Regions from separate parts of the Anoxybacillus kestanbolensis genome, predicted to be linked through region 4. Evidence: riboswitches for the same ligand, from Rfam matches in the RefSeq annotation. Region 4 holds a riboswitch; each other region holds the start of a gene.

Region 1 (3,165 bases), on a different contig from region 4:
TTTTTCTTTTATTTACGTCCATTTACGTATTTTTACTCATCGCCGTCGTGCTCGTCTTGCGATCGTATTTTCGCCGCCATCCGATTGAACAACAGTTGTCTATACACATATAGAAAGGAGCAAGATGATGACAGATGAATTAATTGCGATTTCAATTTTATGGGGATTTATTTTTATTTACGCCGTCATGGCGACGATGGACTTCGGAGCAGGTTTTTGGTCGATGGTATATATGAATCGTCCACAAACAAAAGCAACGAAAATCGCAAATCGATATTTATCGCCAACATGGGAAGTAACGAACGTCTTTATCGTCGCCATCGTCGTAGCGCTCGTTAGCTTTTTTCCTGGGGCGACGTTTATACTTGGAACGATCTTGCTTATCCCTGGTAGTATTATTTTACTTTTGCTGACCGTTCGTAGTGCATTTCTCGTTTTTTCGCACGTTGCCCCTAAATATGAAAAAGTGCTCATTTACATTTCAGGCATAAGCGGCTTGCTTATTCCAGCATTTTTAATTAGCGTCTTGCCCATTACACATGGGTCTTTCGTTGAAACAATGAATGGTGTCAGTCGTCTTCGGCTCGATCGTCTATTTACAAGCCCACATGAGTATGCGTTTATTGCCTTTGCGATTACAAGCACACTTTTTCTTTCTTCGCTTTTATTAGCGGATTACTCAAATGAAGCGAATGAAGCGGAGGCATATGCGATCTATCGTCGCGATGCGCTTATTATAGGACCATTCGCCCTTCTCTCCTCGATGTTGATTATGATTACGATGCGAAATGAAGCACGGTGGCTATACGATGGAATGATGTCTCATTGGCCATGGCTTGTCGCTTCCGTCATATTGTTCCTTTTAGCTGGCGGGGCGCTTTTTCTTCCCCCATGGAAAAAGAAACATGGACGCGGAATACCGCGTCTTGCGGTGGGTGCGATCGTTTTGCAATATTTTTGTGCGAGCTATGCATATGGGAAAGCTCATTTACCGTATATGATTTATCCGAATGTAACCATTGAGTCGGGATTTACACACCCGAATACGTTTCGTGCCTTATTTTTGACGTATATCGTTGGTTTTGCAATTTTATTTCCAGGATTCATTTATTTTTGGCGGCTGTTTATGAAAGATCGACGCTATGTAGCAAAGGATGAAAAATAATGATTGCAAATGTTGAGATTTTTCGTTATAGTTTTAAACGTAAACCTTTTTTACACAATATATTGTGATGATAAACAAGATAATAACTATATATTGAAACCGACAAGCGAAGGTGTCCAAACGGACTTAATAGGGAATCTGGTGCGAATCCAGAACTGTCCCCGCAACTGTGTGCGCAGACGAAATGGAAACAACACCACTGTATATGTCAGCTGTTTTATGGCGCATATATGGGAAGGAATCCAAAGTAGGAAGAAGCGCAAGTCAGGAGACCTGCCTTCCTTGTATCGTTTCATATTCTTCGGGGATTGAGAAGATGAAACGATGGAAAAAGGCATGCTTTTACCATCGTTTCATCCGCTCAACGAGAGCGGATTTTTTTATTTTCTAGGGGAAGGGATGTTATATGGTGTACATAAAACAACAAACAGAAGTAAATGAAGAAACGACCCGCACATTATTGTTTCATATTTTCAAAGATTTTCCACACTTATCAAGCGAGCGATACATCGAGCGTACGATACGGTCGCTGACGTATACAAAATCATACGATGACATGATGAACAAACTCATTTTAAATGCACTTGACGAAATCACCGTAGAACAACCTGATTGGACGTTTGTCGCAGCACGCCTTTATTTACAACAGCTATACAATGAGGCTGCTATAAATCGGGGTTATGATGTATCCGACACATACCGCTACTTTTATGAGTTACAAACAATGCTCGTTGATCTCGGTATTTACGATCCGTTTGTACTTGAACGATATACGAAAGAAGAACTACAAGAAGCGGGGACATGGATCGATCCGAAAAAAGACGAGCAATTTACATACATCGGATTACGCACACTCGTTGATCGTTATTTAGCGAAAGGATATGACGGAGAAATTTATGAGTTGCCACAAGAACGTTTTTTAACCATTGCTCTTACGCTGATGGTGAATGAGCCAAAAGAAAAACGAATGGAGCTTGTCAAAGAAGCGTATTGGGCGTTATCGAACCAATACATGACGGTCGCTACACCAACGTACGCCAACGCAGGTAAATCTTACGGTCAATTATCGAGTTGTTTCATTGATACAGTCGACGATAGCTTAACCGGCATTTATGAATCAAATACAGACGTCGCGCGTTTATCAAAAGGCGGTGGAGGGATTGGTGTATATTTAGGTAAAATTCGGGCACGCAACTCGGATATTAAAGGATTTAAAGGCGTATCGTCTGGTGTCATCCCATGGATGCGTCAATTAAACAATACCGCTGTATCGGTTGACCAGCTTGGTACGCGACAAGGAAGTATTGCCGTCTATTTAGACGTTTGGCATAAAGACATTTTCTCATTTTTAGACGCGAAACTAAACAACGGCGATGAACGGCAAAAATGCCATGATTTATTTTATGGCGTATGCATCCCTGATTTATTTATGGAACAAGTCGAAAAGCGTGGCGATTGGTATTTATTTGACCCACATGAAGTGAAAAAAGTGATGGGGTGGAAAGATAAAGATGGGAATCCGCTAGGTCTTGAAGATTTTTACGATGAAGAACGAGGGTGTGGTTCGTTCCGCGAAAAATACGAAGAATGTATCAATCACCCAGAGTTAAGTAAAGAACGTGTACCTGCCATTGAAATTATGAAGCGCATTTTAAAATCACAATTAGAAACGGGTACACCTTATATGTTTTATCGCGACGAAGCGAATCGAATGAATCCAAATAAACATGCGGGCATGATTTATTCTAGCAATTTATGTACGGAAATTATGCAAAATATGAGCGCGACTACCGTAACAAAAGAGTATACGCAAGATGGTGAAATTATTATTCATAAAAAGCCAGGCGACTTTGTCGTTTGTAACTTATCTAGCATTCATCTCGCTCGCGCCGTACAAGACGATGTACTCGAAAGATTAATTCCGATTCAAGTACGTATGCTCGATAACGTCATCGACTTAAACGAAAATCGCATTGAAGTGTTGCAAGCGGTGATGACAA
Region 2 (3,165 bases), on a different contig from region 4:
CTTTTTGTCTTTCGCTGTAAGATGTTCGGTTTAATGGAACGGTTGTGATATCGTCTGTTTGTTTAGATTGACGGAACTTGGAAAAATAAACGTTTGTTTGTTCATCGTATTTGATTAGCTCGTCGATCGTTACGTTTCCGTTCATATACTCTGTCAACATACGTATTTCATCTAATTTTTCATCGGCAAATGATAAAGCCCCAGCAAGCTCCGTCGGCAATGCATGTTCATGTTTTGTCGTGACAGGAACATGCAGTAAGCTGCAAGACGGTTGAATGATCAGTTGTTCGGCAACGTTTGCTAAATGATGAAGGAGCGTTGCTTTTTGGGCAAGCGAGCTTTTCCATACATTGCGACCGTCTACAATCCCAGCAACTAATATTTTATCTTTCGGAAATCCGTACGTGTTTATGTTTTTCATGTTCTCGCCATCGTCATGCACGAAATCAAGCCCAATGCCTGCGACAGGTAAAGCAACGATTTCACGATAATGCGATACGCTATCAAAATATGTTTGTAAAATAAGGTTTATATTTGGTACATCGCGATGAAAAACTTCATATACATCACGAAATGCATCGACTATGTCATCGTCTATATCTTGAACGAGAATCGGTTCATCGATTTGGACGAATGACACGCCCGCTTCGCTTAGTTGTTTGAATAATTCCACATAAAGAGGAACTAATTGTGCGAGATGTTTGCGCCACTCGTGTCGCGCGTATTGCTTAGAAAGCAAAAGAAACGTAATCGGTCCAAGTAATACAGGCTTTGTTTCTAAATTGAATGTTTCTTTTACAAGCTTGTATTCTTTCAATAGGCGATTATCCACTAATTTCGGCTTCGTTTGCCCGATTTCAGGCACAATGTAGTGATAATTTGTATTAAACCATTTCGTCATTTCAAGCGCATGTTGCCCATTTGTCCCACGTGCCATTGCAAAATATTGCTCAAGCGTATCGTTTATTTGTTGAAATCGCTTGGGAATATACCCAAACATAAATGCGGTATCTAGCACGTGATCGTATAAAGAAAAATCTCCGATCGGAATGAGATCAATTCCTTTCTCAAGTTGTTTACGAATGGAATCGAGTCGAATCGTTTCCATTGTTTTTGTGAATTGATCTTTGTCTATTTGCCCATTCCAAAAAGATTCTAATGTTTTTTTCCATTCTCTTTTTTCACCAATGCGCGGATACCCTACATTTGAACTACGAATGAACAAGTTAAGCACCTCCAGTTATTTATATCCCAATCAAGCAAAAAAACCCTCTTCCAAACAGAAGGAGGGCATAGCTAGCTCGTATTGAGATACATGAAGTGCCTCAAGATCATATGTCCTCACTCCTCCCTATGACGCGTAGGTCGTAAGTGCATACAACAGGCAGGTCTCCTGACTTAGCTTCATCGCTGTTTATCTCCTTCCCATTTCAAATGAAACAGTGGATTGTGATAAACAGCTCTGCATCACAGTGGCGCGACCGTGTTGGACTTTCACCAAACTTCCCTTTTAAGATTCACAGCATGTGTGAACCACCTGTTGCGTGAACTTATTATGTTATTGTATAAAATTCAGAATAAACGAACTTTTTGTTTTTTTCAACAGAAATATTAATGTATTTTTACATAAAACATAAAAATAATGTAGTAATCACCCTAACGTTTGTGAATTTTTTGATTTGTATGCATATTGATGGTCAGCTATGGAGGATTTTTTATTTAATGCTATCAATAACATCATAGTAATAATGCAAGCTGTGCCAATCCATTGAAAAAAACCAAAAGGTTCTTTTAACCAAAAAACGGTTGTTAAAACAGCGGCGAGTGGTTCAATGTTGCCTAATAGGCTTGATTCTTTAGGCGAGAGACTTTGTAAGCTTTCGATATAAAACCAAAATGCAATCATTGTACCGAATATAATAACGAAAATTAAGTATAAGTACGTTTCTATGGTTAAGTGTTTAAAATCCATTTGCCAGGGTGGATGAACAAAGCTTAGTGCTAAGCCGCCAATCACCATGGACCAGCCGACAACGACAAGTGAATGATATTGTTTCAGTAAAGGAACAGCATATAGAGTATAAAATGCTAAAGCGATGCCAGATAAAAAACCCCAAACAATTGCGAGCAGTGGTACAGATAGTTGGGAAACAGAACCGTTTGTTAATAAGAAAAAGCAACCAACTAAGGCGAGCGAAATAGCCAATACATCTCTTTTTGTTATAGTAGCTTGTCTGTGAAAAACGGAGTAAATGATAATCATAACAGGTGCTAAATATTGCAATAATGTGGCGACAGCTGCGTTACCATGTTTAATGGAAGCCATATACGTATATTGAACAGCCAGCATACCGAGCAATCCGAAGGTAATCAATGAGATAACTGCTTTTTTCGTTTTCCAAACGGAAAATATTTGTGTGCGCTCTTCTTTCCTAACAAATTGAACGATTAAAAGTAAAAAACCAGCTACGAGTAATCTTGTCGTTACAAGCCAATCTACATCGATGCCATACTGAAAAAGTTTTTTTGATACAGTTCCCCCAATCCCCCAAAATAATGCTCCGGTGATGACTAAAAATAATCCTTTTTTTCTATTCATGATTCATTTTTCACCTCGGAATATAAAAATAGTACTATGATAGTTTGTATAATAAGACAAAATACATTATAAATCATACAAAGATTGAATAAAAAAATATCACTATATTGAGGTGATAGTGTGCAAATAAAGGATTTTATGGTTGATCGAAATTTAAAAGAATTAACTGAACATCGGACGGTTGCGTTGCCAGTTGCATGTTACGAGACAATTATTAATCAAAACGTTCATGGATATATACCGCTCCATTGGCATGACGAATTACAATTTATTCTCGTTATAAAGGGTCAATCCATTTTTCAAGTTAATGGGGAAAATATCGTTGTTGGAGAAGGAGAAGGGTTGTTTATTAATAGTGGCTGTCTGCATATGGCAAAAGATATGGATGATTCGAATTGTGCTTATATTTGCTTAAACGTTTCGCCTAGCTTTATACTGTCACAAGAACTTTATGCCACCTATGTAACTCCATATATTCAAGCGACTAATTTATCTTACTTACAATTACATCCAAACGAACTATGGGGGAAAAATATTTTGGATGCTGTCAGAAAAATAAACGAATT
Region 3 (3,165 bases), on a different contig from region 4:
GGATCAGTTTATGGTTGGCGAGCAAGTGATGATTGCACCGATCATCCGTCCGTATACAACGCATCGCATCGTTTATTTTCCAGAAGGACGCTGGGTTGATTATTGGACGAAAGAAGTGTTTGAAGGCGGTCAGCGATATATTGTCGAAGCACCGCTTGATCGTTTGCCAATATACGTAAAAGAAGGGGCGATGATTGCCCACGCCGAAGCGAAGCCATCTACGATGATTGTAGATGAACAGTTGACGTTATATGTGTATACAATGAAAAAAGGAACATCGACATATACGATTTATGATGATGATGGTGAGACGTTTGCGTACGAAAAAGGAGAATATGTCCGCATGCATATTCGCGCGACGTTTTCGGACGATGCGGTTCATTTTGAGATAGAACGAGAAGGTGCGTACAAACCACCTTGGCAATTGCGTGTCGCATTTGTTGGCGATGTACCGTCTACAATTGTTGTTAATGGAGAACGATGTATCATCGATGAGGCGACAAACACGTTTGTTTTGTAAGAGATGGGGGATTTTTTATGACAGTAACGATTAAAGATGTAGCGAAGCGCGCGAATGTGGCGCCATCGACCGTTTCACGCGTCATCGCCGATAGCCCGCGCATTAGTGAAAAAACGAAGAAAAAAGTGCGCGAGGCGATGAAAGAGCTTGGCTATCATCCGAATTTTATCGCGCGCAGTTTAGCAAATAAATCGACGCAAGTAATCGGGCTCGTCATGCCAAGTTCGGCCGATAAAGCGTTTCAAAATCCGTTTTTCCCGGAAGTCATTCGCGGCATTAGTAAAGCGGTGCATGATCGGCAATATGCGTTACAGTTATCGACAGGGGAAACGGAAGCGGAAATTTATGATGGCGTCGTGCATATGGTGCAAGGAAAGCGCGTTGATGGTGTCATTTTGCTTTATTCGCGTGCGAACGATAAAATTATGGCGTATTTACAAAAAGAAGATGTGCCGTTCGTTGTCATTGGGAAACCGCATAAAAAAGCGGAAGAAATTACCCACGTTGATAACGATAACGTACGGGCGGCACGTGAGGCAACGGAATATTTAATTGAACTCGGTCATGAGCGCATCGCATTTGTCGGTGGAAACGTCAATCTCATCGTGACGATGGATCGTCTGCGCGGTTATGAAAAAGCGCTCAAATCGGCAGGGCTTGCATATCGAAAAGACTACATTGTACACGAGGAATTTTTAAAAGAAGGCGGACAAGAAGCGATGAAAGAGTTGCTTTCACTTGCTGAACCGCCAACCGCGCTCGTTGTCGCCGACGATTTAATGGCGCTTGGAGTATTAAATACGCTTGCGGAAATGGGCTTAAGCGTGCCGGGAGATGTATCGATCGTCAGCTTTAACAACGTACTTTTATCGGAAATTTCTCGTCCGCCGCTCACGTCGGTAGACATTAACATTTTTCAACTCGGCTTTGAAGCGGCAAGAAATTTAATACAACAAATTGAAAATCCGAACGAGCCAATTAAACGAATTATTATCCCACATACGCTCGTGAAACGATTTTCATGCGACTACTACAAAGCGCCTTCTCAATAGAGGGCGCTTTTTTTGTAAATGGACTAGGCGAGAAGAAAAAAATGGTGTATTATATTCTTAACATTCATGCTCTTTGAAAAACAATATACGATAAGCAAGTACGGTGCATACGTCTGTATGCTTAAAAGGGAAGAACGGTGCAAAGCCGTCGCGGTACCCGCCACTGTGATGGGGAGTTTTGTTGCAGGATGCCACTGATTTTTAGGGAAGGCGCAACGAAATGATGAACCTCAGCCAGGAGACCTGCCTGCTTGCGATACGTCGGCTGCCTACGGGAATATAGGTAGACGTGCGGGAACGATGGACGTTATATATGCTTAGTGACGTATGCTCTATTTTTTGAATCTTTCGTTTTTTCTGCACCTCTGCCTAGGGGTGCTTTTTTATTTTGAAAAAAGGGGCGACATATATGGCAACATGGAATTTACAAGGAACGACACATCACATGCTTATTTGCAACGGAGGAAGCTGCATGAGAAAAGGAGGGGAAGAGGTGACGCAAGCGATTCGCGATGAAATTGATCGGTTGCAGTTACATGGGCGCGTTCATACGACGCGTACACGATGCAACGGTCGCTGCGAAGATGCATGTGTTGTCATCGTTTATCCAGAAGGTGTTTGGTATCGTACGATTGATGAACAAATAGGGAGGGACATTGTACGCAATCATGTACGTGACGGGAACATATTGCGCGATTACGTCACGTATACGTATGAACATACAGGATTTGTTATGCCCGAACATAGCGTTGCGACAAGGGGGAAAGAAAAATGAAGCGAAACGCATGGTGGATCGTTTGTACATGCTTGACTGTCTACGTTTTATTTGCGCTTTCACCTTCAGTATATGCGATGCACGTTATGGAAGGATTTTTACCTTGGCATTGGCCGCTCGTTCGGATGGGTGTGGGAGAACGAAGAAAACTTAACACCTGTGAGCGCTGCCGTTGTGAACGAGCAACACGTCGCGATTGTACAAGAATCAGGGGAGCGGCATTGGTGGACGTATGATGCACCGCTTCCAGCGAACATTCGTACATATGGGTCGATTGCGGAAGCGCTGAAAGCAAGGCCTGATGCAGCATTAGTTGTGACGCATCGGCTGCTCGAGAAAGAGGAACAAGCCATTTTACAACATGGAGTGTTGTATCGTCCGAAAGTGATTGTTATTGGCATCGGGTGCAATCGTGGGACAAGCGCACAAGAAATTGAACAAGTCATTTGCGATACGTTACAACAGCTTCGTTTTTCGCTAAAAAGCGTGAAAGCGTTATGTACAATTGATTTGAAAAAAGATGAAGAAGGTTTATTAGCCGTCGCAAACAAATATGGGTGGCCGCTTATTTTTTATACGCCCGAACAATTAAACGACGTTCCGATTGATGAACCGTCTGAAACAGTATTTCGCTATACTGGGGCATATGGTGTAAGCGAACCTGCAGCAAAGCGATATAGCGGACAACAAAAGCTTATTTTAACGAAAAAAAAGAGTGGGAATGTGACGATTTCCGTTGCGCTATGGGAGGGAGAGCGGTGAAAAGAATTGTCGTGGCTGGGACTGGGAGCGGTGTTGGAAAAACGACGATAACGCTC
Region 4 (3,165 bases):
GTGATTTGCCCCACAAATCAAACGCGTCATATGCGGAATGACAAGCCCAACAAAGCCGATCGTGCCCGATACAGCTACCGCTGCGCCTGTAAGCAAGGAAGCGCTAAGTAAAATCCATAACTTTTTTCGCAACACATGTACGCCAATGTTTGCTGCTGTTCGCTCGCCAAATGAAAAAGCGTTTAACTCGCGAATATGTGTAAATAAGCCGAGAGAACCGATGATAAAAAACGGTACAAATAAAGAAACATATGACCAACCGCGCATCGCGACGCTTCCCATGAGCCAGCTAATGACTTGACGCAATTCCTCACCACTAAGGGCAACCATAAGTGAAATAACCGAGCCGAAAAACGCATTCATGATAATGCCGATTAAAACGATCGTTTCAATTCCCATATTGCGTTCTGCAAGTCGAGCAAATAATAAAACAAACAATAATGTCACGAGCGCACACATAATGCTCACGATCGGTAACGTAAAGCGTCCGAGAAACGACAAATGAAGTTGAAAAAAGAAGACGAGTACCGCTCCGACAGCAGCGCCAGATGATACTCCAATCGTATACGGATCAGCTAAAACGTTTTTTAAAAGCCCTTGGAACGCTACACCAGCAAGTGCTAAGGACGCCCCAATCAAAAAGGCGAGCACCACTCTCGGCACACGAATCGCAATAATAATTTGCGAAATGGTGGCGGGAACGTCCATCGGTGTATGAAACAAATGATGCGACAACGTGTCCCATATAGAAGAAAAGGGAATCGATTGTGATCCAATCGATATCCCTAATAATAGTGCAACGATCGCAATGATGGATGCAGTCATATAGTTATTTAAAAATGTCTGGATAAACGACTTTGGCAATTTCTTCGACCCCTTCAGCTAAACGTGGTCCTGGACGAGAAACTAAATCGGAATTAACATCGTATACGCGTTTATTTTTAATCGCAGGAACTTCTTTCCAAGCTGGGCGAGCGAGCACTTGCTCGACAGCGTTCGGTGTATAGTAACCGTACGTCGTAATAATGACGTCTGGATTTAACGCCACCGCATCTTCTTCAGTAAACATCGGCCATCCTTCTTGGTCGCCGGCTGCGTTTTTCGCATGAATGATCGTTAACATCTCATCCATAAAAGTTCCTTTTCCAGCTGTATAAATTTCTGGAGCAGGAGAAACTTCTACCCAAACGGTCGCTTCTTCTTTCACTTCTTTCGCCTTTTCAGCGATGGCATCAATTTTTTGTTTCATTTGTTGTACAACATCTGTCGCTTCTTTCACTTTTCCTGTCGCTTTTCCGATGAGTTCAATCGATGCATATACGTCGTTGAGCGACGTTGCGTTTGGTACAACAACAACTGTAATGCCTGCATCTTTTAATTGCTTTAATCCTTCTTCAGAGTTATGAGCACTCGATGCATGCGCAAGCACAACGTCTGGTTGAAGCGAAATAATTTTTTCTACATTAAACTCCATACCACCAATTTTTTCTTTGTTTTTCACATCTTCTGGATAGTTATCAAAGTCGCTGACACCAACAATTTTGTCACCAAGTCCTAATGCGTACGCAATTTCTGTATTACTCGGAATAAGCGAAACAATTTTTTTCGGTTCTTTTTCAATCGTGACATCACCAACCGCATCTTTTATGGTGACTGGAAATGCGGCTTGTTCCGTTTTCGCTTCTTGCTTCGTCTCTTTTGCTGGCTCTGCGTTATTGTTGCATGCCGCTAATCCGAGCGTCAACAAAAGCGCAAGAAGCCATACGTAATGTTTCCATTTCATCATTTTTCCCCCTTTTTTATGTATAAAAATAAAAAGCTCACCCCAAACGGAATGAGCTGGAAACAACAAAAGATAATTACTCCTCTTGTCGTTTCGTCGTCTCACTCCCCGAAGACGCGAATGACGAAGCAAAAAGGCAGGTCTACTGACTTATGCGTCATCCTACTTTGAAGCCTTCCCGTACAAATTGTACAGTGGCACGTTTCATTTCGTCAGCATTTACAGTTGCGGGGACAGTTCTGGACTTGCACCAGATTCCCTATTAAGTCTACTAGGTTGCCCGTTCGACACCTTTTTGCAACAGACATATATAATTGTCGAACAATTTTTACGTTTCTATCATAGCGAAAAATATCGTTAATAGCAACAAATTTTTTCTATTTTAATGGCAATGTAAATGTAAATGTCGTTCCTTCTCCGAGTTTGCTATGAACAGTAATTGTTCCTTTATGCGCTTCGACGATGTTTTTCGCAATCGCAAGACCTAATCCCGTACCCGATCGGCCGCGCGTGCGTGCTTTATCCGCTTTATAAAAACGTTCAAACACAAACGGCAAATCTTCTTCTGGAATGCCTGAACCAGAATCTTGTACAGAAATGCGTACTACTTCTTCGTCCGCATCGACAATGACGCGCACTTCCCCGCCTTCATCTGTATGACGAAGAGCGTTATCAATTAAGTTCGTCAACACTTGTTCAATGCGATCAGGGTCGAATGAAACGATGAGCTCATCGTTCATTTCAACAAGCAAATGAACTCCTTTTTCTTTCGCTAACGCTTGAAACTTATGAATAATGCGCTCTATATATGGTTTGAGCGGTACTTGTTCGTGATGAAGCGTTAAATGACCCGCTTCCATGCGCGCTAAATCAAGCAAATCATTGACAAGGCGTCCCATGCGCAACGATTCATCATAAATGACTTTTGCTAGTTCTTTTTTCTCTTCATCTGTTGCCGCAATATCATCGACGATCGCTTCGCTATATCCTTGCAACATCGCAATCGGCGTGCGCAACTCATGCGAGACGTTTGCGATAAAATCCTTACGTAACTTATCTAATCGTCGTTCTTCTGTCATGTCACGAAGCACCGCAACAGCTCCACGAATAACTTTACCATTGTATAGCGGAGTCATAACAATGACCCAATTGCGACCTTGTAAAGCGATTTCGGCAGCTTGTTCCTTTTCTTCCGTTACCGCTTTTTTGAACAATTCATTTACTTGCGGAGGAAGGGGTAATAAATCGTCGCGCTGCCCTTGTTCGTAGTACCATGCTTGTAAAAATCGGTCGGCAGGTGGGTTTGTAATAAGCACTTCGCCATTTCGATTGAGCGTAATGACGCCATCCGCCATGCTGCTTAAAATGCTTGCCAATTGCTC

Evidence for each region. A riboswitch is a leader RNA that binds a small molecule or an ion and turns the genes downstream of it on or off. The one in region 4 is predicted to bind cobalamin.
Region 1: linked by a shared signal. The riboswitch ahead of BO219_RS08595 (ribonucleoside-diphosphate reductase subunit alpha) and the one ahead of BO219_RS05105 (ABC transporter substrate-binding protein) in region 4 are both predicted to bind cobalamin.
Region 2: linked by a shared signal. The riboswitch ahead of metE (5-methyltetrahydropteroyltriglutamate--homocysteine S-methyltransferase) and the one ahead of BO219_RS05105 (ABC transporter substrate-binding protein) in region 4 are both predicted to bind cobalamin.
Region 3: linked by a shared signal. The riboswitch ahead of BO219_RS00445 ((2Fe-2S) ferredoxin domain-containing protein) and the one ahead of BO219_RS05105 (ABC transporter substrate-binding protein) in region 4 are both predicted to bind cobalamin.

The regions. Positions count from the first base shown of each region.
Region 1 covers NZ_MQAD01000013.1:988-4,152, reverse strand. The annotation lists gene BO219_RS08605 (cytochrome ubiquinol oxidase subunit I) at 1-113, shown strand, start outside; gene BO219_RS08600 (cytochrome d ubiquinol oxidase subunit II) at 128-1,165, shown strand; cobalamin riboswitch at 1,259-1,459, shown strand; gene BO219_RS08595 (ribonucleoside-diphosphate reductase subunit alpha) at 1,572-3,165, shown strand, end outside.
Region 2 covers NZ_MQAD01000028.1:23,569-26,733, forward strand. The annotation lists gene metE (5-methyltetrahydropteroyltriglutamate--homocysteine S-methyltransferase) at 1-1,225, opposite strand, end outside; cobalamin riboswitch at 1,367-1,556, opposite strand; gene BO219_RS12420 (DMT family transporter) at 1,652-2,599, opposite strand; gene BO219_RS12425 (AraC family transcriptional regulator) at 2,720-3,165, shown strand, end outside.
Region 3 covers NZ_MQAD01000001.1:78,762-81,926, reverse strand. The annotation lists gene BO219_RS00455 (glycoside hydrolase family 31 protein) at 1-520, shown strand, start outside; gene BO219_RS00450 (LacI family DNA-binding transcriptional regulator) at 538-1,572, shown strand; cobalamin riboswitch at 1,656-1,837, shown strand; gene BO219_RS00445 ((2Fe-2S) ferredoxin domain-containing protein) at 1,982-2,347, shown strand; partial or broken gene BO219_RS15085 (cobalamin biosynthesis protein CbiM) at 2,344-2,469, shown strand; partial or broken gene BO219_RS00440 (cobalt-precorrin 5A hydrolase) at 2,459-3,109, shown strand; gene BO219_RS00435 (cobyrinic acid a,c-diamide synthase CobB) at 3,106-3,165, shown strand, end outside.
Region 4 covers NZ_MQAD01000005.1:537,545-540,709, forward strand. The annotation lists gene BO219_RS05100 (FecCD family ABC transporter permease) at 1-864, opposite strand, end outside; gene BO219_RS05105 (ABC transporter substrate-binding protein) at 830-1,786, opposite strand; cobalamin riboswitch at 1,902-2,093, opposite strand; gene BO219_RS05110 (ATP-binding protein) at 2,161-3,165, opposite strand, start outside.